One region of the Duganella sp. BJB1802 genome, then DNA from elsewhere that is predicted to be linked to it. Evidence: predicted binding sites of a transcription regulator. Region 1 holds the regulator's gene; each other region holds the start of a gene.

Region 1 (9,616 bases):
TTATGAGTTGGTTGGAAAAACTGCTGCCCCCACGAATCCAGCGTTCCGACGCTGCCGCACGCAAGACCATGCCCGAGGGCCTGTGGGTCAAGTGCCCGTCCTGCGAAGCCGTCCTGTACCGCACCGATCTGGAATCGAACCTGCACGTTTGCCCCAAATGCGACCACCACATGCGCATCCGCGCACGCGAACGCCTCGACAGCCTGTTCGATGCCGGCGGCCGTTATGAAATCGGCATGGATACCCTGCCGGTCGATACGCTGAAGTTCAAAGACAGCAAGAAATACCCCGACCGCCTCAAGCAAGCCATGGAAGCCACCGGCGAGACCGATGCGCTGATCGTCATGGGCGGCGCCATCATGAGCCTGCCTTGCGTGGTGGCCTGCTTCGAATTCGAATTCATGGGCGGCTCGATGGGCTCCGTGGTCGGCGAGCGCTTCGTGCGCGGCGCGCAAGTGGCCCTGGAACAGAAAGTACCGTTCATCTGCATCACCGCCACCGGCGGCGCCCGCATGCAGGAAGGCCTGCTGTCGCTGATGCAAATGGCGAAAACCACCGCCATGCTGACCAAGCTGTCGGAGAAGAAGCTGCCGTTCATCAGCGTGCTGACCGACCCGACCATGGGCGGCGTGTCCGCCTCGTTCGCCTTCATGGGCGACGTGGTCATCGCCGAGCCGAAAGCGCTGATCGGCTTCGCCGGCCCGCGCGTGATCGAAAACACCGTGCGCGAGAAACTGCCGGAAGGCTTCCAGCGCGCCGAGTTCCTGGTCACCAAGGGCGCCGTCGACATGATCGTCGACCGCCGCAAGATGCGCGAAGAAATCGCCCGTCTGATGGCACTGCTGCAGAATCAAGCGGTCGAAGTATTGGCCTAAAAAGCCTTCACTCCCTCACGCTGCGGCGCGCAATCGGCTATCATGCCGGCCTGCGCGCCGTTTTCCATTTCTGAGCCATCACTATGTCGAACCTCCCAACTACTTTGCCCGCCTGGCTTGCGCTGCTTGAATCGCGCCACGCCGAAACCGTCATCAACATGGGCCTGGACCGCGTGCTCGCCGTCAAGGAGCGCCTGAAGCTGGCCTTCAGCTGCCCCGTCATCATGGTGGCCGGCACCAACGGCAAGGGTTCGACCTGCGCCATGCTGGAATCGGTGCTGATGCGCGCCGGCTACAAGGTGGGCCTGTACATCAAGCCGCACTTCCTCGATTTTAACGAGCGCGCCCGCATCAACGGCGAGCTGGCCAGCGACGAGGTGCTGGTGGCCGCCTTCAACGCGGTCGAAGCGGTGCGCGGCGATACGCCGCTGACGTATTTCGAATTCACCACGCTGGCCATCATGCACCTGCTCAGCGGCGCCGGCATGGATGTCGTGATCCTGGAGGTCGGCCTGGGCGGACGCCTGGACGCGGTCAACATCGTCGATGCCGACGTCTCCATCGTCACCAGCGTCGATATCGACCACACCGACTACCTGGGCGACACCCGCGAGGCGATCGGCTTCGAGAAGGCCGGCATTTTCCGCGCCGGCAAAACCGCGATCTGCTCGGACCCGGTGCCGCCGCAATCGCTGATCGACCACGCCAACGCCATCGGCGCCGACCTGTGGCTGATGGGCCGCGATTTCAACTATTCCGGCGACAAGCAGCAGTGGAACTACGGCGGCCGCTCGCAGCGCCGCAATTCGCTGGCCTATCCGAGCCTGCGCGGCGCCAACCAGCTGCTCAACGCCTCGGCCGTGCTGGCCGCGCTGGAGGCGCTGAAGCTGGAACTGCCGGTCGGCGCGCAGGAAGTCCGCACCGGCCTGGTGACGGTGGAACTGCCGGGCCGCTTCCAGGTGCTGCCTGGCCGCCCGACCGTGATCCTGGACGTGGCGCACAATCCGCACGCCGCCTCGGCGCTGAACCAGAACCTGGGCAACATGGGCTTCCACCCCTACACATACGCCGTGTTCGGCTCCATGCACGACAAGGATATCGACGGCGTGATCGCCGCCATGTCCGAGCACGTGGACCACTGGTGCCTGGCCACGCTGCCGTCGCCGCGCTCGGCCAGCGCCTCGGAACTGGCGGCCAAGGTCCAGATCGTGCAGCCGGAAAGGCCGGAGCGCACCATCAATATCTTCGACGATCCGGCCGCCGCGTATGCAAATGCGATCAGCCGAGCCGGGGAGAATGATAGAATTGTGGTCTTTGGATCTTTCCTCACGGTCGCCGGCGTCATGGCGGCGCGAAAATCCGCATTCCATTGAACGCACAGGACTGAAATCACGCATGGGCTTGTTCTCGAAACTCGGTAAAAACAAGCAAGAGGCCGCCGGTCAGGACAGCGGCTATTACACCAGCGCAGATGACCAGGCCGCGACGGAGCGCGCACGCTCCAAGCGCGCCTCGTCGGCGGATGGTTCCGCCAAATCCCGCCGCGGCAAAGACCGCGAAGCGGACGATCCTGTATTGCCGGAAAAGAAACGCGCGCGCCGCCGCCTGGTCGGCGCCATCGCGCTGGCGCTGGGCGTGGCCATCGGCCTGCCGATGGTGCTCGATTCCGAACCGAAGCCGCTGGCGTCCGACATCGATATCAAGATCCCGGCCAAGGACAAGCCGGCCGAGGCCGCACCTGCGCCCGCACCCGCCGCGCCGGTGCCCCAGAGCGCCGCGCTGGACAGCCGCGAAGAAATCGTCGACGACGTCAAGCCTTCCAAGCCAGCCGCCCCTGTGGCCGCAGCACCGAAGCCAGCCGCCGCCGCTCCCGTGGCCGCCGCCCCCGTCACGCCGCCGCCGGTTGCCCCCGTCAAGGTCGACACCGCCAAGCGCGAAGCCGAACTGAAGGCCGAAGCCAAGGCCAAGGCCGACACCATCGCCAAGAACAAGGCCGACAACGAAGCCAAGGCCCGCCAGGACGCCGACTACAAGCAGGAAGTCGAACGCAAGCAGGCCGAGGCGAAAGCCGAAGCCAAGGCCAAGGCCGAAGCCGAGCGCAAGCTGGCCGAAGCCAAGGCCGCCAAGCAGGCCGACAGCGCCAAGCCGGCCGCGACCTCGGAAGACGCGCGCGCGCTGGCCATCCTGGAAGGCAAGCCCGCGGCCAAGCCGGCCGCCGAATCCGGCCAGAAGTTCGTGCTGCAGGTGGCAGCGCTGAGCGACCAGGCCAAGGTGGACGAGTTGCGCGACAAATTGAAAAAAGCCGGCATCAGCTCCTATACGCAGAAGACGCCGTCCGGCGACATCACCCGCGTGCGCGTGGGGCCGTTCACCAACAAGGATGAAGCCGAAAAAGTGCGGGCCAAACTGGGCGCCATGGGCCTGAACGGCCGCCTCGAAACCGTCTGATCCAGCAGGCGCCCGACGTGACGATATTCGATTATCTGGTGATTTTTGTGTTGGTCGCGTCGGTCATCATCGGCATGATGCGCGGCCTGGTGAAGGAAGTGTTGTCATTGGCGGGCTGGGTGGTGGCCTTCGTGGTCGCCAACGCCTACGCCGCCGTGCTGGCGCCCATGCTGCCGCCGGTGGTCCCGGGCGAGGTGCTGCGCCTGATCCTTGCCTTTATCGCACTGTTTATCGGTGTGAAGATTTTGACGGGCCTGCTGGGCATGGCGCTGGGCGCCTTGCTCGATGCCGGCGGCCTCAGCATCGTGGACCGCGCGCTGGGCATGGTGTTCGGTTTCGGCCGCGGTCTTGTAATCGTATTGGCAGGCGTCATCTTGTGCGGGATGACGTCGATACCGCAACAAGCATTCTGGAAGGATGCGCGACTGAGTCCGCTCGCGGAGACCGGGGCGCATACGGTGAAAGCCTTCCTTCCCGCTGCCATGGCGCAGCATGTGAATTTTTGAATTCTTTAAATCAGTAGCACCCAGTCCAGGAGCAACATCATGTGTGGCATCGTCGGCGTCGTTTCCCATCAACCTGTCAACCAACTGCTGTATGACGCATTGCTGCTGCTGCAGCACCGCGGCCAGGATGCGGCAGGTATCGCGACCAATCACAGCAGCATGTTCGCCATGCACAAGGCCAACGGCCTGGTGCGTGACGTTTTCCGTACCCGTAACATGCGTACGCTGCAAGGCAATTCCGGCATCGGTCACTGCCGCTATCCAACCGCCGGCTCGTCGAGCGAGGAAGAGGCGCAGCCGTTCTACGTCAACGCGCCGTTCGGCATCACCTTGGCGCACAACGGCAACCTGACCAACTGGGAACAGCTCAAGAAGGAAATGTTCCAGAACGACCGCCGCCACATCAACACCGATTCCGATTCGGAAGTGCTGCTCAACGTGCTGGCCCACGAGATCCAGAAAGCCACCACCGGCATCTCGATCGACGCCGACACCATCTTCGAAGCCGTGACCGTGCTGCATCGCCGCGTGCGCGGTGGCTATGCCGCCGTGGCGCAGATCGCTGGCGTCGGCCTGCTGGCCTTCCGTGATCCGTTCGGCATTCGTCCGCTGTGCCTGGGCATCAACGAGACCGAGCAGGGCGCCGAGTACCTGATCGCCTCCGAGTCCGTGGCGCTGGAAGGCATGGGCTTCCGCTTCGTGCGCGACATCGCGCCGGGCGAGGCCGTCTTCATCGACGCCGACAAGCAGCTGCATTCGCGCCAGTGCGCCGACAATCCGTCGCTCAACCCTTGCGTGTTCGAGTTCGTCTACCTGGCCCGTCCGGATTCCGTCATCGACGGCGCCTCCGTGTACGCCACCCGCCTGAAAATGGGCGAGTACCTGGCCGAGAAGATCAAGCGCGAATTCAAGGATGGCGAGATCGACGTCGTCATGCCGATTCCCGATTCGTCGCGTCCGGCCGCGATCCAGCTGGCGCTGGCGCTGAACGTGGAATACCGCGAAGGCTTCATCAAGAACCGCTACATCGGCCGTACCTTCATCATGCCGGGCCAGGCCGCGCGCAAGAAATCGGTGCGCCAGAAGCTGAACGCCATCGCTTCCGAGTTCAAGGACAAGGTCGTGCTGCTGGTGGATGACTCCATCGTGCGCGGCACCACCAGCCGCGAGATCGTGCAGATGGCGCGCGAAGCCGGCGCCAAGAAAGTGATCTTCGCTTCGGCGGCGCCGCCGGTGATCTTCCCGAACGTGTACGGCATCGACATGCCCACCCGCGACGAGCTGATCGCCTACGGCCGCAGCACCGAGGAAGTGTGCCGCGAGATCACCGCCGACCACCTGGTCTACCAGGACATCGACGCGTTGAAGCGCGCCATCTCCGACGTCAATCCGGCGTTGAAGAACTTCGAGGCGTCGTGCTTCGACGGCGTGTACGTCACCGGCGACATCTCCAAGGACTACCTGGACAAGCTGGAGTACGCGCGCCACCATCCGAAGGCCTCCGGCCCCGAGGACGCGGGCCGCTCGCAACTGAACCTGAATCTCGCGACCGCCGAAGGCTGATGTCGCGCCCGGTGCGGTTCACGCCGCACCGGGCTTTTTTTTTGAATACGCGAATATGAACGACAAGAAGAATTACGGCTTCACCACCACCATCCTGCACAACGATCGCCAGAAAGGCATCGAGCACGGTTCGCTGCACAAGCCCATCCACACCTCGGTCGCCTTTGGCTACGGCGACGCGCGCCAGCTGGCGTCCGTGTTCCAGGGCAAGGAGCCGGGCTTCCGCTACGGCCGCCAGGGCAACCCGACCATCTCCGCGCTGGAAGACAAGGTCACCAAGATGGAGCAGGGCGTCGGCACGATCTGCTTCGCCACCGGCATGGGCGCGATCGGCGCCGTGTTCCAGGCGCTGCTGCGCGCGGGCGACCATGTGGTGTCGTCGTCGTTCTTGTTCGGTAACACCAACAGCCTGTGGCAGACCACCATGGCGCAGGGCGTGGGCGTGTCCTTCGTCGACGCCACCGACGTCGCCAACGTGGCCGCCGCCATCACCAGCCAGACCCGCGTGGTGTTCGTCGAAACCATCGCCAACCCGCGCACGCAGGTGGCGGACCTGAAGCGCATCGGCGAGCTGTGCAAGGAGCGCGGCATCCTCTACATCGTCGACAACACGATGACCACGCCTTACCTGTTCCGCCCGAAAGCGGTGGGCGCCGGTCTCGTGGTCAACGCGCTGACCAAGTCGATCGGCGGCCACGGCAATGCGCTGGGCGGCAGCCTGACCGACACCGGCGTCTACGACTGGACCCGGTTCGCCAACATCTACGAGAACTACAAGAAAGCCGCGCCGCTGCAATGGGGCTTGGCGCAGATTCGCGCCAAGGGCCTGCGCGACTTCGGCGCCTCGCTGGCGCCGGAAGCGGCGCACCACATCGCCGTCGGCGCCGAGACGCTGGCGCTGCGCATGGAACGCACCAGCGCCAATGCGATGGCCTTGGCGCGCCTGCTGGAAAGCGACGAGCGCGTGGCCGCCGTCTACTATCCCGGCCTGGCCTCGCACCCGCAGCACGCGATCTCCGCCGAGCTGTTCCGCAGCTTCGGCTCCCTGTTGAGCTTTGAACTGAAGGATGGCATCGACTGCTTCGATTTCCTCAACCGCCTGAAGCTGGCGATTCCGGCCTCCAACCTGGGCGACACGCGCACGCTGATCATCCCGGTGGCGCACACGATTTTCTACGAGATGGGCGCCGAGCGCCGCGCCTCGATGGGCATCGCCGAGTCGCTGATACGGGTGTCGGTCGGCATCGAGGATACCGACGATCTGCTGGACGATTTCACCTGCGCACTGGAAGCTTGCTGAGCGCAGCCTCGAGTTGTGATAATCTAAGTTTTCAATTTTGCTAAGCGCGGAGGCGATATGAGAGCAGCATGGGTTCTGGCATTGACCGTGCTGTCGAGTAGCGCCTTCGCCGGCGACCAGGCCCGCCGCCAGGCGCGGCAAGCCGAAATCGAGTACTACACCAGCCACTACGACGGCGCCGACATTGCGCTGGCCCGTTTCAACTGCAAACCTCCCAACATCCCGATGCGTCCGGCCACGGCCGGCGGACCGGCGCTGACGCAAGCGCTGGCCGCCTGGCACGACTGCTACGATCAATTCCTGGCCAATTACAACGCCGCGCTCCCGGTCGGCAAGAGCATCCCCGCCGACGTGGCCGACCTGATGACGGACGACGAGCTGGGCGCCGCGCAGACGCTGATGAGTCAGGTGTTCGTGCAGGTGGCGGACGAGGCCAAGCGCCAGGCCGACGCCGTCACCCTGGCGCAGAGCGCGTTGGAAGGCCGTCAAGGCGACCTGGCCCTGAGCGCGCGCGACCTGTCGCATCAGCCGGAGACCGCCGGCAAGCGCTAGCCCGTCGGCGAGGCGAGGCTTAGTGCCAGCTGCGCATCAGGCCGACCGCCAGGCCTTCCAGCGCGAACTCGTCCGCTTCGGGATCGACCTTGATGATCTTGAAGTCCGGGTTTTCCGGCAGCAGCTCGACGGTGGAGCCGGTCTTGCGATAGCGCTTGACCGTGACATCGTTGCCGATGCGGGCGACGACGATCTGGCCGTTCTTGGCGCTGTCCACCTTCTTGACCGCCAGCAGGTCGCCGTCCATGATGCCGGCGTCGCGCATCGACTCGCCGCGCACCTTCAGCAGGTAGTCCGGCTTGGAGGAGAACATGGCCGGATCGACGCTGTAGCTGGTCTCCAGGTTTTCCTGCGCGAGGATGGGCGAGCCGGCGGCCACGCGGCCGATCAGCGGCAACGACATCATCAGCGACACCGGCACCTTGGGCGTGGCCGGCTCGGCGTGCACGCCCAGCAGGCGGATGCCGCGCGAGGTGCCGGCGGCGATCTCGATCGCGCCCTTGCGCGCCAGCGCCTGCAGATGCTCCTCGGCCGCGTTGGCGGACTTGAAGCCCAGTTCATTGGCGATCTCGGCACGGGTCGGCGGGAAGCCGGTGTTCTCGATGGCATCCTTGATCAGATTGAGAATTTGTTCCTGTCTTGCGGTGAGCTTGATCATAGAGTGCTTTGGGCCTGTGTATATAGACAGTCTGTATTTTTGTACAGTGTGAAGCGAAAAGCAAGGGAATTTGTTGCTTAGCACGAAATAATTTCATGGAGCCCCTCCGGGCGCGGCGGATTGTTGCCGGACAGTGCTGGTTTTTTGGATAAAAAGCTGATATAGTCGCGGGCTTACCTCTTCCCACACCTGTCTTGACGCCAGGGTGGGCTATATTCACAGTCCTTAAGGGAGTTTGCATGCGTCACTATGAAATAGTATTTATCGTCCACCCGGACCAGAGCGAGCAAGTGCCCGCCATGATCGAGCGTTACAAAACCACCGTAACGACCCGCGGCGGCGCCGTGCACCGTGTTGAAGATTGGGGCCGTCGTCAGATGGCTTACTCGATCCAGAAACTGGCTAAAGCACACTACATCTGCCTGAACATCGAATGCGACAACGAGACCCTGGTCGAGCTGGAAACCGCCTTCAAATTCAATGATGCCGTGCTGCGTCACCTGACTGTCAAGATGAAGAAGGCGGAAACCGCTCCTTCGCCGATGATGAAGTCGGTACAACGTGAAGATGCAGCGAAATCGCATCGCACCGAAGCTCCAGCAGCCGCTGCTGCTCCTGCGGCCTAATTGTTATCGGGAACCGAGCTGAATCAGCTCCAGTTGATTGCCTTGATCGCCGAACGGGACGCCTTGCGCTACACCCCGGCCGGCATGCCGATCGTGAACGCTGTACTCCAGCACCGGTCGCAGCAGGTCGAGGCAGGCATCGCCCGATTGAGCGAGTTTGAAATTTCCGCGGTTGCCGCGGGCGAGATTTCAGGCCGCTTCAGTCAGGCGCCACTGGCAGGCATGTATCAGTTCACCGGTTTCCTGAACAAGAAGAATCGCAATAGCAAAAGCCTGGTGTTTCACATCATTGATTTTAGTGCTGTCCCAGACAGCTCAATTTAGATACAGGAGCCTAAAATGGCATTCGGTAAAAAGTTCGACAAAAACAAGCTCAAGCTGAAAGAAAAGCGCAAGCAACAAAACCCACTGTTCAAGCGTAAGAAGTTCTGCCGCTTCACCGCAGCAAACGTTGAACAAGTTGACTACAAAGACGTCGACACCCTGAAAGACTTCGTCCAGGAAAACGGCAAAATCATGCCAGCACGTCTGACCGGTACCAAGGCGCACTACCAGCGTCAAGTTGACACCGCAATCAAGCGCGCTCGCTACCTCGCGCTGCTGCCTTACACCGATCTGCACCACGCTTAATTGCGTCGTCTAGATAAGATCCTGGAGAAGAACTATGCAAATCATTCTGTTAGAAAAAGTCGTCAACCTGGGCAACCTGGGTGAAGTCGTTAAAGTCAAAGACGGTTACGCACGTAACTTCCTGATTCCGCAAAAAATGGCCCGCCGCGCTACCGCGTCCGCCGTTGCTGAATTCGAAGTCAAGCGCGCCGAACTGGAAAAAGCCGCTGCCGAGAAACTGGCTGCCGCTCAAGCCCAAGGCGAGAAACTGAACGGCATGACCGTGAACGTTTCGCAAAAAGCTGGCGTCGACGGCCGTCTGTTCGGCTCCGTCACCAACTTCGACATCGCTGAAGCCCTGTCGAAAGCTGGTTTCGCTGTTGAAAAAGCTGCCGTGCGTATGCCTACCGGTCCTCTGAAGACCGTTGGCGAGCACCCAGTCAGCGTCGCTCTGCACACCGACGTGGTGGTGGAAGTGA
Region 2 (9,616 bases), 140 kb from region 1:
CGCCAAAACCTTTGTAAAAAACAATGTCAGAAGCCAGCAACAAGTCCAAAGGCGCGTCCGGCGCGCCCGCCAGCACGCAGAACGCCCCCTCCCGCGCACCACAAGCGCCCAACGCCCGCCCGGGGCAGGGCCAGCCACGCCCGCAAGGGGAGGGGCGCCCGCGCAGCAGCGAACCGCGTGCGGCCGGTGCGCCGGCGCAGCCAGGCCGTGGCCCGCGCCCGGCCGGCGAGTCGTCGCGTGCTCCGCGCGCCGATGGGCAGCCGTCGCAGCCAGGCCGTGGTCCGCGTCCCGCTGGCGAACAGCCACGCCAGGCCCGCGCCGACGGCCAGCCGCATCAGCCGCGCCCACCGCGTGCCGACGGTGCGCCGTCGCAGCCGGGCCGTGGTCCGCGCCCCGCTGGCGAACAACCACGCCAGGCCCGCGCGCCGCTGCCCGATGGCGAGGGCGGACTGATTGCGCCGCCGCGCCGCGAGCCCCGGCCGCGCCTGACGCCCGAGGAGCAGGCCGCCCGCGACGCCGAACGCGCCTTCCGCAACCCGCTGCCGCCGATCACCTATCCTGAAGACCTGCCGGTCTCCGGCCGCCGCCACGAGATCGCCGAAGCGCTGCAAGGCCACCAGGTCATCATCGTCTCCGGCGAGACCGGCTCCGGCAAGACCACCCAGTTGCCGAAGATCTGCCTGGAACTGGGCCGAGGCCAGAAAGGCCTGATCGGCCACACGCAACCGCGCCGCATCGCCGCCTCGTCCACCGCCAAGCGCATCGCGCAGGAGCTGGGCACGCCGCTGGGCGTCACGGTCGGCTTCAAGGTCCGCTTCGCCGACACCCTGACCAAGGGCGCCTCGGTCAAGCTGATGACCGACGGTATCCTGCTGGCCGAAACGCAAACCGACCCGCTGCTGAAGAACTACGACACCATCATCATCGATGAAGCGCACGAGCGCAGCCTGAACATCGACTTCCTGCTCGGCTACCTGAAGCAGCTGCTGCCGCGCCGCCCGGACCTGAAGGTGATCATCACCTCCGCGACCATCGACGCCGAGCGTTTCTCGCGCCACTTCGGCACGCCGGAGAAGCCGGCGCCGGTGATCGAAGTGTCGGGCCGCCTGTACAAGGTGGAAGTGCGTTACCGCCCGATCGAAAGCGATGTGCAGAATCCGGCAGTGGCCAACGCCGAAGGCAAGGGCCAGCGCACCGCCGCCGCCCGCGAAAAGCGCGACCTGATGGATGCCGTGGTCGACGGCGTCGACGAGCTGTCGCGCCTCGGCTCGGGCGACGTGCTGGTGTTCCTGCCCGGCGAGCGCGAAATCCGCGACGCCGCCGAAGCTCTGCGCAAGCACCATCCGCCGCACGTGGAGATCCTGCCGCTGTTCGCCCGCCTGTCGGCCGAGGAGCAGGAACGCGTGTTCAAGCTGACCAACGCGCGCCGCATCGTCCTGGCCACCAACGTCGCCGAAACCTCGCTGACCGTGCCGGGCATCCGCTACGTGGTGGACGCCGGTCTGGCGCGCGTGAAGCGCTACAGCTACCGCAACAAGGTCGAGCAGCTGCAGATCGAACCGATCGCGCAATCGGCCGCCAACCAGCGCGCCGGCCGATGCGGCCGCGTGGCCGACGGCGTCTGCATCCGCCTGTACGAAGAGCAGGATTTCCTGCAACGGCCCAAGTTCACCGAGCCGGAAATCCTGCGCTCGTCGCTGGCGTCGGTCATCCTGCGCATGAAGTCCCTGCACCTGACGGACGTGGAGACCTTCCCGTTTATCGAACCGCCGCTGGCGCGCGCCATCGCCGACGGCTACCAGCTGCTGCAAGAACTGGGCGCGGTCGACGAATACAATCAGCTTACGCCGCTGGGCAAGAAGCTCGCCAAGCTGCCGCTGGACCCGCGCGTGGGCCGCATGATTTTGGCCGCACTGGACAACGTCTGCCTGGACGAGATGCTGATCATCGCCTCCGCGCTGTCGGTGCAGGACCCGCGCGACCGGCCGATGGAGCACCAGCAGGCCGCCGACGAAGCGCACAAGAAGTTCGCCGACGAGAAGTCGGAGTTCCTCAGTTATATCAAGATCTGGAAGTGGTTCGAAAACGCGATTGAGCACAAGAAGACCAATCGCCAGCTGATGGACAACTGCCGCACCAACTTCCTGTCGCAACTGCGGCTGCGCGAGTGGCGCGACGTGCACTCGCAGCTGCTGACCATCGTCAAGGAGCAGGGCTGGCGCATCAACGACACGCCGGCCACGTATGAGAATCTGCACCTGGCGCTGCTCACCGGCCTGCTGGGCAACATCGGCTTCAAGAGCGAGGACGAACCGGGCGCCGGCTACCTGGGCGCGCGCGGCATCAAGTTCAACATCTGGCCGGGTTCCTCGCTGCTGAAGAAACCGGGCAAGTGGATCATGGCGGCGGAACTGGTCGACACCACGCGTCTGTACGCGCGCTGCGTGGCGCAGATCCAGCCGGAGTGGCTGGAGAAGGTCGGCGGCCACCTGCTGAAGAAATCGTGGGGCGAACCGCGCTGGGAAAAGAAATCGGCGCAGGTGACCGCGTCCGAACGCGCCACCTTGTATGGACTGGTGGTGTACAGCCAGCGCCGCATCAACTACGGCTTGTTCAACCCGGTGGAGGCGCGCGAGATCTTCATCCGCGACGCGCTAGTCGGCGGCGACTACGAAACGCGCGCGCCGTTCTTCGCGCACAACCATAAGCTGATCAAGGAAATCGAAAACCTTGAGCACAAGTCTCGCCGCCTCGACGTGCTGGTGGACGATGAACTGATCGCCGCCTTCTACGACAAGCTGATACCGGCCGACGTGGTCAACGGCGCCGGCTTCGAGAAGTGGCACAAGGATGCGACGGCCGCCGAGCCCAAGCTGCTGTACCTGAACCGCGACGAATTGATGCGCCACGAAGCGGCCGGCGTGACCACGGACCTGTTCCCGAAGATGATGTCGGTGACGGGGCTGGAGATGCAGCTGACCTATCACTTCGAACCTGGCAGCGTGCGCGATGGCGTGACCATGGCCGTGCCGCTGTACGCCCTGAACCAGCTGCCGCGCGAGCGTTGCGAGTGGCTTGTGCCGGGCATGTTGAAGGAGAAGGTGCACCTGCTGCTCAAATCCCTGCCGCAGAAGCTGCGCCGCCATTGCGTGCCACTGCCGGACTACGCCGCCAAGTTCTGCGAGCGTGTGCACGAAGCGGGCGTGTTCGGGCGGGGCGATTTGATCGACGCGATCATCGCCGACATCCGCGCGCAGATCACGATCTCGGTGCTGACCAGCGACTTCAAGCCGGAGACGCTGCCGGCCCACCACTTCATGAACTTCAAGGTGATCGACGAGCACGGACGCCAGTTGGAGATGGGCCGCAACCTGGCCACATTGCAGGCGGAATTCGGCACGCAGGCGCGCGAGAGCTTCCAGAAGATGGCCGAGTCGTCGGGCGGGCAGGGCGTGAGCATGCGCGCGCTGGGAACGAGCGGCAGCGCGGTGCCGTCCGCGTCGGCGAAAGCCGGTGCGCCAACTGCGGCGCAAGGCAAGGGCGCGCCAGCGGCAGCTGCCGCAACGCCGACGGCCACCAGCGGCATCACGCTGACCGGCCTGACCTCGTGGACCTTCGGCGAGTTGCCGGAGCTGCTGGAAATCGCGCAAGGCAAGCTGACGCTGATCGGCTTCCCGGCGTTGGTGGACAAAGGCACGCACTGCGACCTGGAAGTGTTCGACGATCCGACCGTGGCGGCGCGCACGCACCGCATCGGCCTGCGCCGCCTGTTCGCGTTGCAGATGAAGGACCAGATCAAGTTCATCGAAAAGAGCATCCCCGGCCTGCAGCAGATGGGCATGCAGTTCATGAGCATGGGCACGCAGGAAGAGCTGCGCGAACAGATCATCAACAAGGCCCTGGACATCGCCTGCCTGCAGGATCCGTTGCCGATCGACGCGGCCAGTTTCGCCAAGCGCAAGGACGAAGGCAAATCGCGCCTGGTGCTGCTGGTGAACGAGATCGCGCGCCTGCTGTCGCAAGTGCTGACCGAGTTCCACGGCCTGCCCAAGCGCCTGCAAGGGCTGCCCGCGCAGGCGGCGGCCGACATGCAATCGCAGTTGCAGGGATTGGTCAACAAGCGCTTCCTGTCGGAGAACGAGTACAGCCAGCTGTCGCACTTCCCGCGCTACCTGAAGGCGATGAATGTGCGTATTGAGAAGTTGCGCGGCGACCCGGCGCGCGACGCCAAGCTGATGGCCGAATGGCAGCAGGCCGCGATGCTGTACCAGCGCGCCAACAAGGATAAATCGGCCGGCAAGAACACCGATCCGAAGATGGTGGAATTCCGCTGGATGCTGGAGGAATTGCGCGTGTCCCTGTTCGCGCAGGAGCTTCGCACGCCGATGCCGGTATCGGCTAAGCGGCTGCAAAAAGTGTGGGAGTCGATGCAGCGCTAAGCGTCTGCTATGCGCGCTGGCGCACGCAGGCTGGAACGGGTTTCAAGTAGACTTTATCGCAACAGGAGAACACCGCGATGAAGAGATCCGCCAGCAGTTTGTTGCGCGGCCTGGTCCGCTCTGGGACGCGTCAAAGCCGCTCCGTCAGCAAGATCGTGACGGCGCTGTTCGCCGCCCCCGCAGCCGCCAAGCCCAAACGAAAACGCAAGCCCGCCGCCAAGGTGGCCAAACCCGCCAAGCCGGCGGCCAAGCCGGCCGCGCCGCGCGTGCGCGCCGCCACGTCCGCTGCACCGGGCGCCACGGGCCGCCGCAGCACCGTTTCGCCCGCCGCGTCCGGCCCGGCGCTCCGCCGCAGCACCGTTCCACCCGCCGCCGCGCACGTCCCGCCGTCGCCGGGCAAGTGGCTGGCATCGCACTACGCCACGCCGACGCGCCGCATGAGCTATTGGCTCTACCTGCCAAACAATCCGCCTGAAGACACGCAACGCAAAGGCCTGCCCCTGCTGGTGATGCTGCACGGCTGCCACCAGACCGCGACCCAATTCGCACAAGGCACGCGCATGAACCAGTGGGCCGAGCAGATGGGCTACGCCGTGCTCTATCCGCAGCAGCTGGTCAGCGTGCAGGCGCAGCGCTGCTGGAAGTGGTACGACCGCGCCACGCAGGAGGGCGGCGGCGACGTCCCCACCATCGTAGGCATGATCGGCAAGGTGATGACGCAATACGCCATCGACCGCTCGCGCGTTTACATCGCCGGCATCTCGGCCGGTGCCGGCATGGCCAACATCGTCGCGCTGAACCACCCGCAACTGTTCGCCGCCGTTGGGCTGCATTCGGGGCCGGTCTTTGGCGCGGGGCACAACACCATCGGCGCGCTGGGCGTGATGCAGCACGGCGCCGCCACGCGGATGGACAGCGCCGCGCACGAAGTGCTGATGCGCCATCCCCAATTCCCCGGCATGCCTGCGATCCTGATCCAGGGCGAGGGCGACCAGGTGGTACGTCCGATCAACCAGCTCCAGCTGACGCGCCAAAGCCGGCTGCTGAACCGCCTGTCCGAGGCGCCGAAGATCACCCACAAGCCACAAGGGCGCGGCGGCCGCCACAATGCCCACCAGCTGCACGATTTCTACGAAGGGAGAAAACTGCTGCTGCGCGTCGCCCGGATCGCCGACCTGGAGCACGCCTGGAGCGGCGGCGACCCGGCACTCGCCTTCAACGCCAAGGCCGGCCCGGACGCCAGCAAAATGATGCTGGAATTTTTCTCACGCCACCGGCGCGTGTAGGCGCTACAGCAGAAACGCCAGCGCAGCCACAGTCGTCGGCGCCAGCGCGCCGGCCAGCAGGCCGATAGCGCCTATCGATTCATCCTGGAAGCCGCGCCGCAGCAGCGACACGCCGGCCGGATTGGGCGCGTTGGCGATCACCGTCAGCCCGCCGCCGGCCACCGCGCCGGCCACCAGCATGTATTGCGATTGCGCCGAAATTCCCTGGATCAGCGAACCGAGATAGGTCAGCGCCGCGTTGTCGGTGATCGCCGTCAGGCCGAGCGCGCTGAAGAACAGCGCCACCGGCGGCAGGCTCTCGACGATGGGCTGTAACCACCATTGCTGCATGCCGCCCAACACCACCAGCCCGGCCAGGAAGAAGCCCACCAGCAAGCCCTCCTTGATGATCAGCGGATTCTGGTAGCGCTGGTAAGCCTGCGTGAAGCCCAGGAACAGCATGAAGATGCCGAGGAACAGCACCGGATGATGGCCCAGCAGCACCACCGCCGCCAGGAAGGCCAGGTGGATGGCGGTGACCGCCAGCGGCACCGCCGGCGCCGCAGCGACTTCGGCCGACGGCGCGGCCGGCGCCCGCAGATGCTTGCGCAGGATGAACGTGATCGCGGTCGCGTTGATCATCACCGCGATGGCCGCCTTCCAGCCGAAATGCGTGGCCATGAAGGCGCTGTCCCATTGCCAGGTGCCAGCCACCATCAACACCGGCGGCGCGGCGTAGGCGGTCAGCGTGCCGCCGATCGAGACGTTGACGAACAACACGCCCAGCGCGCCGTACTTCAGCCATTCTGGCATGCCGTCGCGGAACACCAGCGGCGCCAGCATCAGCGCGGCCAGCGTCATCGCGGCCGGCTCCGTGATCAGCGAGCCGGTCAGCGGCACCAGCGCCAGTCCGAACCACACCAGCGCCAGTTCGACGCGCATCGGCAGCAGCTTGGCCAGCACCAGCAGCAGGCGCTCCATGATGTCCAGCACCGGCCGCGACGCGGCCACCACCATTACGGTGAACACGAACAGTGGCTCGGTGTACTGGCGCGACTCGGCGTAATGGATGGCCGACTCGCCGCCGCTCAGCAGCGCGATGGCGGCGATCAGGATGAAGGCCCAGAAGCCGAACACCACCTCCACCTCGCCCAGCAGGTGGAACAGGCCCGCGTGGCGCGGGTGGCGGTGCGACAGGATTTCAAAGGATTTGGCCGCGAAGGTGTGCAGCAGCGCCAGTCCGAACAGGATGGCGCCGACCAGTTGAATGGTTTGCAAAGGATGTCCTTATTGTTAGGTTGCCTGAACCACATGGTACAGCATGGGGCGCACGATACAGAGATCGGCCTTGCCAAAAACGGCCGCAAATAGTACTGTGTATTTGTACAGTATTTGCGGTAGAATCCCATCCACACCATGAGCCGATCCGCCACCTCTTCCGCCACACTGGCGCCCGAAGCCGTCCACCCATCGTTATGGCTGGCGTCGCAACTGGCGCACAGCGCCACCCGCTGCGCCGACACCGGCTTTGCCGCCTTGTCGGCCCAGCTGCCGGGCGGCGGCTGGCCGCTGGGCGTGCTGGTCGACCTGCTGGTGCAGCAGCACGGCATCGGCGAGCTGCGGCTGCTGCGGCCGGCGTTGCTGGGACTGGGCAAGCGGCCCATCGTGCTGCTGCAGCCGCCGCACGCGCCGCAGGCGCTGGCGCTGGCCGCGCTGGGGCTGGAGCCGTCGCAACTGGTGTGGATACGCAGCGGCGCCAAGAGCGGCGACGCTTTATGGGCGGCCGAACAAGTGCTGCGCAGCGGCTGCTGCGGCGCGCTGCTGCTGTGGCAAAACCACGCGCGCGGCGAAACGCTGCGCCGCCTGCACCTGGCGGCGCAAAGCGGGGACACGCTGTTCTGCATGCTGCGCCCGCTGGCCGCCGCGCAGGATGCCTCGCCGGCGCCGCTGCGGCTGTCGTTGCACACGGCGCCGGGCGGCGTCAACATCGGCTTCGTCAAGCGACGAGGACCGCAGCGCGACACGCCCTTGTTCTTGCCCTTAACCCCATCGCTCTTACAACGTCATGCGCCTCTGGATCGGACTACACCTGCCACGGCTCCCGCTCGAAGTATTCTGCCCGCGCTGGTCGGCTGACCGCTGCACCGTGGTGCTGGAGCAGGAGCGGGTGGTGGCCATGTCGGCGCTGGCGCGGCAGGCCGGCGTCGAGGCCGGCATGCGGCGCGGCGGCGCGCTGATGCTGGCGCCGCAATCGCAGTTCCAGCAGCGCGCGCCGCAGCTGGAGGCGGACGCGCAACACGCGGTGGCGATGGCGCTGCTGCAGTTCACGCCGCAGCTGGCGCAGGCGGAGGAGGGCACGCTGCTGCTCGACATCGGCGCCAGCCTGCGCCTGTTCGGCGGCATCCGCGCGCTGTGCCGGCTGGTGGCCGCCAGCATGGAGGCGCTTGGTTTCACGGCCTGGCTCAGCTGCGCGCCCACCGCGCGCGGCGCCTGGCTGCTGGCCCGCAGCAACGCCGGGCGGGCCTTGACGATGGACGCGTTAGTGCGGCGCATGGACCGCTTGCCCGGCAGCCTGCTGCCTCCGGCTCGGCCCTACTTGAGCTGGTTGGAAGGCATCGGGTGCTTGACGCTGGGCGAGATGCGCCGCCTACCGCGTCCCGGCTTGCAGCGCCGCTGCGGCCGGGCTTTGATCGACATGCTGGACGACGCCCACGGCGAGCGCGCCGAGATGCACCAATGGCTGGAGGCGCCGGCCAGCTTCCGCGCCAAGCTCGAATTATTCGACCGCGTGGAAAACGCCGAGGCGCTGCTGTTCGGCGCGCGCCGCCTGTTGCAACAGCTGACCGGCTGGCTCAGCGCGCGCCAGTTCGCGGTCGAGCGCATCCGCCTGCTGCTGGAGCATGAGCGCGGCAAGGTGGCCGGCCCGCCGACCGTGATCGACATCGTGCTGGCCGAGCCGACCTGGCGCGACGAGCACCTGGTGCGGCTGCTCAAGGAACGCCTGGCCAAGCAGGTGCTGGACGCTCCGGTGATCGGCCTGTGCCTGGAGGCGCCGCAGGTGCGGCCGATGGCGCCGCCGAGCGACTCGCTGTTCCCCGAGCCGGGCGGCAGCAAGGAGGACTGGCAGCGCCTGCTGGAACTGCTGACCGCGCGGCTGGGGCCGGAGAACGTGCTGCAGGCGGCCCCGCGCGCCGACTACCGCCCCGAGCAGGCCAATGCCTGGGTCAGCGTGCAGGAAAAAATCCGTCCCGCCGACGCCCGCGCCCAGCTGCCACCGGACATGCCCAGCCTGCCGCGTCCCGCGTGGCTGCTGGCCAAGCCCATCCCTTTGCTGATGCGCGACCACCGGCCCTACTACGGCTCGCCGCTGAAGATCATGTCGACCGGCGAGCGCATCGAGGCCGGCTGGTGGGGCGCGATGCAAACCCGCGACTACTTCATGGCCGAGGGCGAGGACCACGCCCACTACTGGCTGTACCGCGAGCGCACCGGCCACGAGGGCGGGCAGTCGGCGCGCTGGTATCTGCACGGTTTGTTTGGTTAAATAGCGTCTGCCATCAACCACGGGACAGCGCATGCGATCACATCGACAGGAATTCCACGGCGCCGACGGCCAGAAGCTGGCCGCGCGGCTGGACGCGCCGGACGGCGCCATCCGCGCATACGCCTTGTTCGCCCACTGCTTCACCTGCGGCAAGGACGCGATTGCCGCCAGCCGCATCGCGCAGGCGCTCACCGAGCATGGCTTCGCCGTGCTGCGCTTCGACTTCACCGGCCTGGGCGCCAGCGAGGGCGAGTTCGCCAACACCAATTTTTCCTCGAATCTGGCGGACCTGCTGGCCGCCGCCGCCTACCTGCGCGCCAGCCACAAGGCGCCCAGCCTGCTGATCGGCCACAGCCTGGGCGGGTCGG
Region 3 (9,616 bases), on a different contig from region 1:
GTACAACGAGGTGACCTTCATGACCACGGCGCTGGCCATGGTGCACGCGCGGTTGGGCATCACGGTCTGCCTGCCCTACGCGGAAAAGATGGTGCAGCTCTATGGCCTGCAGATGCGGACGCTGGAATCGCCGGCGCTGACGCGGCGCTTCTTCGTGTACACGCGCAGCGCGCGGGCGCTGTCCCCCGCCGCCGAGAGCTTCGTCGCCTTCCTGCAGGAGTTTGCCGCCTCGCATCACTGGAATGTGCCGCAGTTATAATTGATCTATGACAGCAGATACCATCGCCATCAATCGACAGATGGACCAATTCGACGGCCACCACAGCGTCTGGCTGTTCGGCTACGGCTCGCTGATTTACAAGGCCGACTTTCCTTATCTTGAGCGTCGCCCCGCCAGCATCGCCAACTGGACGCGGCGCTTCTGGCAGGGCTCGCACGACCATCGCGGCACGCCGGAGGCGCCGGGGCGCGTGGTGACCATCATCGAAGAGCGCGGCGCGGTGTGCCACGGCATGGCCTACCTGGTCACGCCGGAAGTGTTCACGCACCTGGACCATCGCGAGAAGAACGGCTATCTGCGGTTGGCGATATCGATCACGTTCGAGGACGGCGGCAGCGTCGAGGGCCTGGTCTATATCGCCACGCCGGACAATACGGCCTTCCTTGGCGAAGCTTCAGAGCAGGAGATCGCGCGCCACATCGCCCGCTCCGCCGGGCCCAGCGGGCCGAACAGCGACTATCTCAACCATCTGGCCAACGCGCTGCGCGAGCTGGGCCGGCATGACCAGCACGTGTTCGAAATCGAGCGGCATCTGGCCGCGCTGAAAAAACATCAACCGTAACAATAACGATAGCGAGGCAACACCATATGACCCATGTCGACCAGCGCCGCCGCACCCTCTGCATGCAACTACTCGGCGGCCTCGCCGGCATCGTCATCGACGGTTCCGTCATGGCCCGGCCTTCCGTGGACGAGGCCACCAAGGTCTTCCGGCTCGACGGCGAGGGTGTTACCTACGCGTTCGGCGTCAACAGCGACGGGCAGTTGCAGTCGATGTATTGGGGCAGCGCCTTGTCCAGCGCGGACAGGCTGCCGGCGCCGGTGCCGGTGCCCGAAAACTCCTCCAATGAAATGCCGGTCACGATCACGCCGTTTGAATTCCCCGGCTTTGGCGGTGGCCTGACCGTGGAACCGGCCCTGAAGGTGACGTTCCCGGACGGCGTGCGCGACCTCGTCTTGCGCTACGTGAGCCACCAACTCGACAAGGACCGGATCGTGGTGCGGCTGAAGGACGCCAGCCGCGCCGTACACGTGACTCTCACGTACGCAATGGATGCATCCACAGGCATCCTGGCTCGCTCGGCGGTGGTGGAAAACCGCACGACCGGCTGGATCCAGCTCGACCAGTTGGCGGCTGCGAGCATCAACCTGCCGTTCAGGGACGACTACCGCCTCTCCTATCTCACCGGACGCTGGGGCGGCGAGTTCGCGTTGCAGACGCGACCGATCGAGCCGGGCTCCACCGTGATCGAAAGCCGCAAGGGCGTCACCTCCCACCAGGCCAATCCGTGGATCGCGATCAGCCACGCCGGCACGGAAGAAGAATCCGGCCCTGTGTGGTTCGGTGCGCTGGGATGGAGCGGTGCCTGGCGCATCCACGTCGATATGGATGCGCTGGGCGGCGTGCGCGCGACCGCCGGCTACAACCCTTTCGACTTCGCCTATCGCCTGAAGCCGGGGGAGAGCCTGGCGTCGCCCGTTTTCCACGCAGGGTATTCCGAGGGCGGCTTTGGCGGCGCGTCCCGCATGTTCCACCGCTACCAGCGTGAGCGCATCCTGCCTGGCGCGCCGCAGCCGCGCTTGCGCCCCATTCTCTACAATTCGTGGGAGGCGACCACGTTCGCCGTCGACGAAGCGGGCCAGGTGGCGCTTGCGGAAAAGGCCGCTAGCATCGGCGTCGAACGTTTCGTGGTCGACGATGGCTGGTTCGGCGCGCGCAACAGCGACAAGGCCGGCCTGGGCGACTGGGTCGTCAACCGGCAAAAATTCCCGAACGGACTGGCCCCGCTGATCAAGCGGGTCAATGCGCTCGGCATGGAGTTTGGTTTGTGGGTGGAGCCGGAAATGGTCAACCCGGACAGCGACTTGTATCGTGCCCACCCGGACTGGGTCATCAACTTCAAAGGCCGGCCGCGCAGCGAGGCCCGCAACCAGCTGGTGCTGAACCTGGCGCGCAAGGATGTCTACGAGCACCTGCTGGCGGTGCTCGACAAGCTCCTCGCGGAGCATGACATCGCCTTCCTCAAGTGGGACCACAACCGCGCGTGGTCGGAGCCGGGCTGGCCGGAGGCTGCGCCCGGCGAGCAGCAGAAGCTGTATGTCGCCTACGTGGAGAACCTGTACAAGCTGCTGGCCGAACTGCGCCGGCGCCACCCGAAGCTGGAGATCGAATCGTGCGCCAGCGGCGGCGGCCGCGTGGACCTCGGCATCATGGCGCTGACCGACCAGGTCTGGACATCCGACAATACCGATCCGTTCGACCGGCTGCTGATCCAGGACGGCTTCAGCCACGCCTATGCGCCGGGGATCATGATGGCCTGGGTGACCGACGCGCCGAACTACCTCAACAAGCGCGTCACGTCGCTGGAATACCGTTTCCTGTCGTCGATGCAGGGTGCGCTGGGTATCGGCGCCAACCTGCATCACTGGCGGGAAGAGGATTTCGCGCAAGCGAAGCGCCTGGTCGCGGAATACAAGGCTATCCGGCCGACGGTGCAGCGGGGGAACCTCTACCGTCTGGTGTCGCCGCAGCGCGGAGCGGCGCGCTCGGCCACGCTGTCCGTGGCGCAGGATGGCAAGCAGGCCGTGCTGTTCGCGTTCCTGCACTCCGGCGGCAGGCGCGATCCGCAGCCGCGCATCCAGCTGCGCGGGCTCGATCCGCAGCGGAACTATTCGCTCCGTGCGATTTCCGGCAGCGCGACAGGACAGACTCCGCAAGTTGCCAGCGGCGCTTACTGGATGGGGCGTGGCATCGATGTCCTGCTGGAGGGGGATTTCCAGGCTGCCGGCTTTGTGCTGGACGGCGCTTGAATTAGTTCAGGCTGGCGAGGTAGGCGCACAGCATATCGGCCAGCGCTTCCGAGTAGGCGTGGATCTCTTCATCCGTGCGCGGGGTTTCCGAGAACTGTTTGCCGACTGAACTGAAGGTCGTCATCACGAGGTCGCCGGCCAGTGCGCGCACGCTGTCCGGCGACTTGGGCAGGGCTTCGCGCATGAATTGCTCGATGATGCGGTCGGCCGCCGCGCGCGTCTCATGCGCTTCGGGCGTGTCGCGGTAGAACGGGGCGGCGTCGTTGAGCGCGGTGCGGATCTCGGCCTCCTCGCACTCCGAGCGCAGGAAGGCGTGGACCAGCAGGCGCAGCCGTTCCAGCGGCGGCTTGCGCAGGTCCTGCAGGATGTTGATCAGCATCTCGGTCGTCTGCCGCCACTCGTCCGCCTGCAGCCTGAACAGGATGGACGCCTTGTTCGGAAAGTACTGGTACACCGATCCCACGCTCACGCCGGCACGCTCGGCCACCCGCGTGGTGGTGAAACGGCGCACGCCCTCCTTCGCCAAAACCTGAATAGCCGCTTCGAGGATGGCTGAAACCAGGTCGGCCGAGCGCGCCTGTTTGGGCTTGCGGCGCGAGGAGATAGCGGCTTTTGCCGGGTCTGCCATGGGAAGTCTCGGAACGCGAATATGAAATGTGAAGGATTCTTCATATTATATCCGTACTTCTTTTGAAAGGAATCGCCATGACAACCCTGACCACCAATCCCGTCGCGCCGCTGCTCGACCGCCTGTTTGACGAAGCCTCCAAGGTGCAGATCTCCGCCATCCCGGCTGTCGCTGAATTGTCGAAGGACGAGCGTGATCGCCTGATGCACAGCAAGACGGAATACATCAACCTCTACCATCGGCTGAAGGACGTGCCGCTGCCGGTGTCGCGCCAGACCGGCGAACTGCTGTACATGCTGGCGCGCAGCTGCAATGCCCGCAACGTGGTCGAGTTCGGCACGTCGTTCGGCATCTCGACCTTGTACCTGGCCGCCGCGCTGCGCGACAACGGCGGCGGCCATCTGATCACCAGCGAGTTCGAGCCATCCAAGGTGGAGCGGGCACGCGGCCATCTGGAGGAAGGCGGCCTGCTCGACCTGGTGGATATCCGCGCCGGCGATGCGCTGGAGACGCTGGCCACCAATCTGCCGGACCAGATCGACCTGCTGCTGCTCGATGGCGCCAAGGCGCTCTACCCCGAGATCCTTGGTCTGGTGCGGAGCCGCATGCGGCCGGGCGCGCTCATCATCGCGGACAACGCCGACATGAACCCGGACTATGTGGCCATGGTGCGCTCACCGGCATCCGGCTATATGTCGCTGCCGTTCGGGGAGGATGTCGAGCTCTCCGTCAAACTGAACTGAGGTCAGAACAAATCCATCTGCCCCGCATCGGCGGCCGCCTTGGCGCGCGCGCCCAGCGGCGGCACCACCAGTGGACGCGAGAACTGTGACGCGTCCATGTTGTGGAAGCGGCTGCCGCGCCCGGTCAGGCCGAGGCGCTCGGTGGCGATCTTGAAGCGCTGCCGTATCAGCTCGGCCCACACGCCCTCGCCTTTCATGCGGGCGCCGAAGGTGCTGTCGTAGTCTTTGCCGCCGCGCATTTCACGCACGCGGTTCATCACGCGCTGCGCCCGCTCGGGAAAGTGCGCCTGCAACCACTGGTGGAACAGCGGCGCGACTTCCCATGGCAGGCGCAGCACCGTGTAGTGCGCGCTGACGGCACCGGCCTCCTTGACCGCCTCCAGGATGCGCTCCAGGTCGGGCTCGGTGACGAAGGGGATGATGGGCGCGACGCTGACCGCGACCGGAATGCCGGCGTCGGTCAGCGTGCGTATCGTGCGCAGGCGGCGCGCCGGTGCGGCCGCGCGCGGCTCCAGCGTGCGCGCGATGGCCGAGTCCAGCGTGGTCAGCGTGATGGCGACGCCGGCCTGCTCCTTGGCCGCCATCGCCGACAGGATGTCGATGTCGCGCTCAATCAGCGAGGACTTGGTGATCAAGCCGACCGGGTGCTGGCATTCCTGCAGCACTTCCAGCACGCGGCGGGTGAGCTTGCGCTCGCGCTCGCAGGGCTGGTAGGCGTCCGTGTTGACGCCAAGCGCTATCGAGGACGGCTCGTAGCTCGGCTTGGCCAGTTCGCGCCGCAGCACTTCCGGCGCGTTGACCTTGGCGAAGATCTTGCTCTCGAAATCCATGCCCGGCGACAGGCCGAGATAACTGTGTGTGGGCCGCGCGAAGCAGTAAATGCAGCCGTGCTCGCAACCCCGATAAGGATTGAGCGAGACGCTGAACGGCAAATCCGGCGAGGCGTTGCGGCTGAGGATGGACTTGCAGAGCTCGTCCGTGACCACCGTCTTCCACGGCGCGGCCTCCTCCTCCTCCCGCTCCCAGCCGTCGTCGTAGGCCTCGCGGACGTTGACCTCGAAGCGACCCTGCAGGTTCGACACCGCGCCACGGCCCTTCTGCGCCTTCAGCGAGGGCGGCGGCAGCATCACATGCTCTTGATTGTTTTCATCGTGGGACATCGCGGCACCAAACTACTGTATATATAGACAGTATTCTATGCGCTTGAAATCGCGATATCAAGCGAAATATCAATCGCGCGGGGCTGCTGCCTTGGGGGCAACGTGGTCAAGCTGGTATCATTCAGGACTTCCGGGGGATGGAATTCCCCGCGCCTTGAGCGCCCCCCACCCACACCTCGCCAGGATGCCGCCGATGCGGCGCCCCGGCTCACCCGATACGAGCACACAAACATGAACAATTCGAGTCAACCATTGCCGTCTTTTTTTAGCCGGATATCGATCGCGATCGGCGCCTTCTTCCGCGCCCTGTCCGACGCCGACTACGCAGCGCGCCTGACGCGCATCGACGAGGCGCCGCAGCCGGCCGCCGCGCCGGTGGCCACGCCCGCACCGAAGCCAGCGCCGGCCCCCGCGCCGCTGCGCGTGGCCACGCCGGATGCGGCCTTGCAGCTTCTGAGCCTGTTCCAGCGCGAGGCCCGCCTGATCGACTTCACCCAAGAGAATCTGAGCGCCTATTCCGACGCCGACATCGGCGCCGCCGCGCGCGTGGTGCATGAAGGCTGCAGCAAGGTGCTGCGCGAGCACTTCACCATCGAGGCGGTGCGCAGCGAGGCCGAAGGCAGCCGCATCGTGCTGGAAGAAGGCTTCGACGCCAGCGCCGTGCGCCTGACCGGCAACGTGGTCGGCAGCGCGCCGTTCCGCGGCGCCTTGAGTCATCGCGGCTGGCGCGCTTCCAACGTGCGTCTGCCGAAACTGGCGGAAGCGCACGACGCGTCCATCCTGGCGCCGGCGGAGGTGGAATTATGAGCGATCCACGCTACGCCATCGGCATCGACCTTGGCACCACGCACAGCGCGCTGTCCTATGTGGACCTGGGCGCCAGCGACGGCGAGAAAACCCAGCATGGTGTGCTGGCCATTCCGCAGCTAACCGCGCCGGGCACGGTGGAAGAGCTGCCGCTGCTGCCGTCCTTCCTCTACCTGCCGCACGCGGACGAACTGGCGCCGGGCGAATTGAGCCTGCCATGGCCGCAGTCGCCGGAAGAACAAACCAGCGTGGCCGGCGAGATGGCGCGCAGCCGTGGCGCCACCACGCCTATCCGCCTGGTCTCCAGCGCCAAGAGCTGGTTGAGCCATCCTGGCGTCGACCGCCGCTCCGCGCTGCTGCCGAACGACGCGCCGGAAGAAGTGTCGCGCGTCTCGCCGCTGGAGGCGTCCACGCGCTACCTGACGCACCTGCGCAAGGCATGGGAGCAGGCCTACCCTGACGCGCCGTTCGGCGAGCAGGCGGTGACGGTGACGATTCCCGCGTCGTTCGATCCCGGCGCGCGCGAGCTGACGGCCGATGCGGCGCGCGCCGCCGGCTACACCAATCTGACCTTGCTGGAAGAGCCGCAGGCGGCCCTGTACAGCTGGATCCAGGGCAGCGAAGGCCGCTGGCGCAAGGAAGTCAAGCCGGGCGACATCATCCTGGTGGTGGACGTGGGCGGCGGCACCAGCGACTTTTCGCTGATCGCCGTGCTGGAACGCGACGGCGTGCTGGAACCGCACCGCATCGCGGTGGGCGACCATATCCTGCTAGGCGGCGACAATATGGACCTGGCGCTGGCGCACCTGGTGGCGCGCAAGCTGGCCGCCAACGGCACGCAGCTCGACGCGTGGCAGATGCGCGCGCTGACCTATGGCTGCCGCAGCGCCAAGGAAAAACTGCTGGCCGACGCCAGCGTGGACACCTGGCCTATCGTGGTGCCGAGCCGTGGCTCGAAACTGATCGGCGGTTCGATCCGCACCGAACTGACGCGCGACGAAGTGACCACCTTCATCCTCGACGGCTTCTTCCCGCAGGTGGATGCATCGGCGCGTCCTGCATCGCGCACGCGCGCAGGCCTGACGCAGCTTGGCTTGCCGTATGCGCAGGACGCTGGCATCACGCGCCACCTGGCGGCGTTCCTGGCGCGCCAGCTCGGCGCGACCAGCGAACTGGAAGGCTACGCCGGCAAGCAGAACGCCGACGCGACCTTCCTGCATCCGACGGCGGTGCTGTTCAACGGCGGCGTGTTCAAGTCGGAGCTGCTGGCGCAGCGCATCATGGGCACAATCAACGACTGGCTGTACATGGAAGGCTCCGAGCCTGCGCGCATGCTGGGCGGCGCGGACCTGGACCTGGCGGTGGCGCGTGGTGCGGCCTACTACAGCTACGTGCGGCGCGGCAGCGGCGTGCGTATTCGCGGCGGAACGGCGCGTGCCTACTACGTGGCGATCGAATCGTCGATGCCGGCCATCCCCGGCATGGAGCCGCCTATCCAGGCGCTGTGCGTGGCGCCGTTCGGCATGGAGGAAGGCAGCGAGATCGAGCTGCCGAACCAGGAGTTCGGCCTGGTGGTCGGCGAGCCGGTGCAGTTCCGCTTCTTCGGTTCGTCGGTGCGCCGGCAGGACCAGATCGGCGATCTGCTGGACTTCTGGAGCGCCGATGAACTGATCGAGTTGAACGAGATCCAGGCGACGCTGTCGACCGAAGGCCGCACGGTCAGCGATGTGGTGCAGGTGCGCCTGCATGCGATGGCGACCGAGTCGGGCACGCTGGAACTGCAGGCGGTGGCCAACGACGGCCAGCGCTGGAAGGTGGAGTTCGACGTGCGCGCGGGTGCCCAAGCCTGAGCATGAGTCAATACGTCGTCAGCATCGATCTCGGCACCACCAACACGGTGCTGGCTTATTCGGAACCGGACAGCGCGCAAATTCGCCTGTTCGAGATCGAGCAGTTGGTGGCGCCGGGCGAGGTCGGCGCCGGCGCGCTGCTGCCGTCGATGCGCTATCACCCGGCGCAGGGTGAGCTGGCGGACGGCGATCTGCAGCTGCCCTGGCCTTCGGCCGATGTCGCAGGTCTGCCGCAGGTGGTGGTCGGCCGGCTGGCGCGCACCCTGGGCGCGCAGGTGCCGGGGCGGCTGGTCTCCAGCGCCAAGAGCTGGCTGTCGCATCCCCAGGTGGACCGCATGGCGCCGATACTGCCGTGGGGCGCGGAGCCCGATGTGGCCAAGGTGTCGCCGGTGGCGGCCAGCGCTTCATATCTGGCGCATGTGCGGGCGGCGTGGAATGCTCGCTTCCCTGCGCATCCACTGGAACATCAACAGCTGGTGCTGACGATCCCCGCATCGTTCGACGAAGGTGCGCGGGCGTTGACGCTGGAGGCGGCGCGCAGCGCCGGCCTGCCGGACCTGCGCTTGCTGGAGGAACCGCAGGCCGCCTTCTACGACTGGCTGTTCCGCCAGCGCGCCACGCTGGCGGCGGACCTGGCGGACACGCGCCTGGTGCTGGTCTGCGACGTCGGCGGCGGCACGACCGACTTCAGTCTGATCAAGGTCGAAATGATCGACGGCGAGCCGACGATCAGCCGCATCGGCGTGGGCAACCACCTGATACTCGGTGGCGACAATATGGACCTGGCGCTGGCGCATCTGGTGGAAGCGCGTATGGCTGGCGGCGACGCCGCGCAGACGCGCCTGTCGGCCAGCCGCCTGTCGCAACTGGCGGAACGCTGCCGGGCAGCGAAGGAGCTGCTGCTGGCCGTCGACGCGCCGGAGCGCACCACCGTCACCTTGCTCGGTTCCGGCTCGCGCCTGATCGGCAGTTCGCGCTCCGCCGAGCTGACGCGCGATGAAGTCGCGGCGCTGGTGGTGGACGGCTTCTTCCCGCTCAACGCGGCGCAGGAACCGGCGCAGCGCGGCCGAGGCGCCATCGTCGAATTCGGCCTGCCCTATGCCAGCGATGCGGCCATCACGCGCCACCTGGCCAGCTTCCTGCACCAGCATGCGGCGGCCGCGCGCGAGGCGCTGGGCATCGCGGCGGACGACCGCGCCATCCCCATTCCCGACACGTTGCTGCTCAACGGCGGCGTGTTCCGCGCGCACGCGCTGGCCGCGCGGCTTGAGGTCACGCTGGCCAATTGGCGCGGGCAGCCGTTGACCGTTCTGCACAACGACAATCCCGACGTGGCG

The links. The regulator LexA, encoded in region 1, represses DNA repair genes until DNA is damaged. The targets are predictions, from matches to a motif close to ACTGTATNNNNATACAGT.
Region 2: a site for LexA is predicted at 7,077-7,094, ahead of imuA (translesion DNA synthesis-associated protein ImuA). Genes of this name have one in related genera too.
Region 3: a site for LexA is predicted at 5,637-5,654, ahead of HUX88_RS12080 (PA0069 family radical SAM protein). Genes of this name have one in related genera too.

Annotation. Positions count from the first base shown of each region.
Region 1 covers NZ_JABWEF010000013.1:65,441-75,056, reverse strand. Annotated here, with positions in the region: gene accD (acetyl-CoA carboxylase, carboxyltransferase subunit beta) at 3-875, shown strand; gene folC (bifunctional tetrahydrofolate synthase/dihydrofolate synthase) at 959-2,248, shown strand; gene HUX88_RS20195 (SPOR domain-containing protein) at 2,271-3,323, shown strand; gene HUX88_RS20190 (CvpA family protein) at 3,341-3,829, shown strand; gene purF (amidophosphoribosyltransferase) at 3,869-5,392, shown strand; gene HUX88_RS20180 (cystathionine gamma-synthase family protein) at 5,448-6,692, shown strand; gene HUX88_RS20175 (hypothetical protein) at 6,750-7,244, shown strand; gene lexA (transcriptional repressor LexA) at 7,264-7,902, opposite strand; gene rpsF (30S ribosomal protein S6) at 8,142-8,528, shown strand; gene priB (primosomal replication protein N) at 8,547-8,852, shown strand; gene rpsR (30S ribosomal protein S18) at 8,868-9,158, shown strand; gene rplI (50S ribosomal protein L9) at 9,193-9,616, shown strand, end outside.
Region 2 covers NZ_JABWEF010000013.1:208,801-218,416, reverse strand. Annotated here, with positions in the region: gene hrpA (ATP-dependent RNA helicase HrpA) at 24-4,439, shown strand; gene HUX88_RS20870 (PHB depolymerase family esterase) at 4,517-5,725, shown strand; gene HUX88_RS20865 (putative Na+/H+ antiporter) at 5,729-6,982, opposite strand; gene imuA (translesion DNA synthesis-associated protein ImuA) at 7,121-7,840, shown strand; gene HUX88_RS20855 (DNA polymerase Y family protein) at 7,770-9,248, shown strand; gene HUX88_RS20850 (S9 family peptidase) at 9,280-9,616, shown strand, end outside.
Region 3 covers NZ_JABWEF010000006.1:201,521-211,136, reverse strand. Annotated here, with positions in the region: gene HUX88_RS12105 (LysR family transcriptional regulator) at 1-259, shown strand, start outside; gene HUX88_RS12100 (gamma-glutamylcyclotransferase) at 267-842, shown strand; gene HUX88_RS12095 (alpha-galactosidase) at 869-3,091, shown strand; gene HUX88_RS12090 (TetR family transcriptional regulator) at 3,093-3,719, opposite strand; gene HUX88_RS12085 (O-methyltransferase) at 3,797-4,462, shown strand; gene HUX88_RS12080 (PA0069 family radical SAM protein) at 4,465-5,622, opposite strand; gene HUX88_RS12075 (DUF2760 domain-containing protein) at 5,854-6,429, shown strand; gene HUX88_RS12070 (Hsp70 family protein) at 6,426-8,279, shown strand; gene HUX88_RS12065 (Hsp70 family protein) at 8,282-9,616, shown strand, end outside.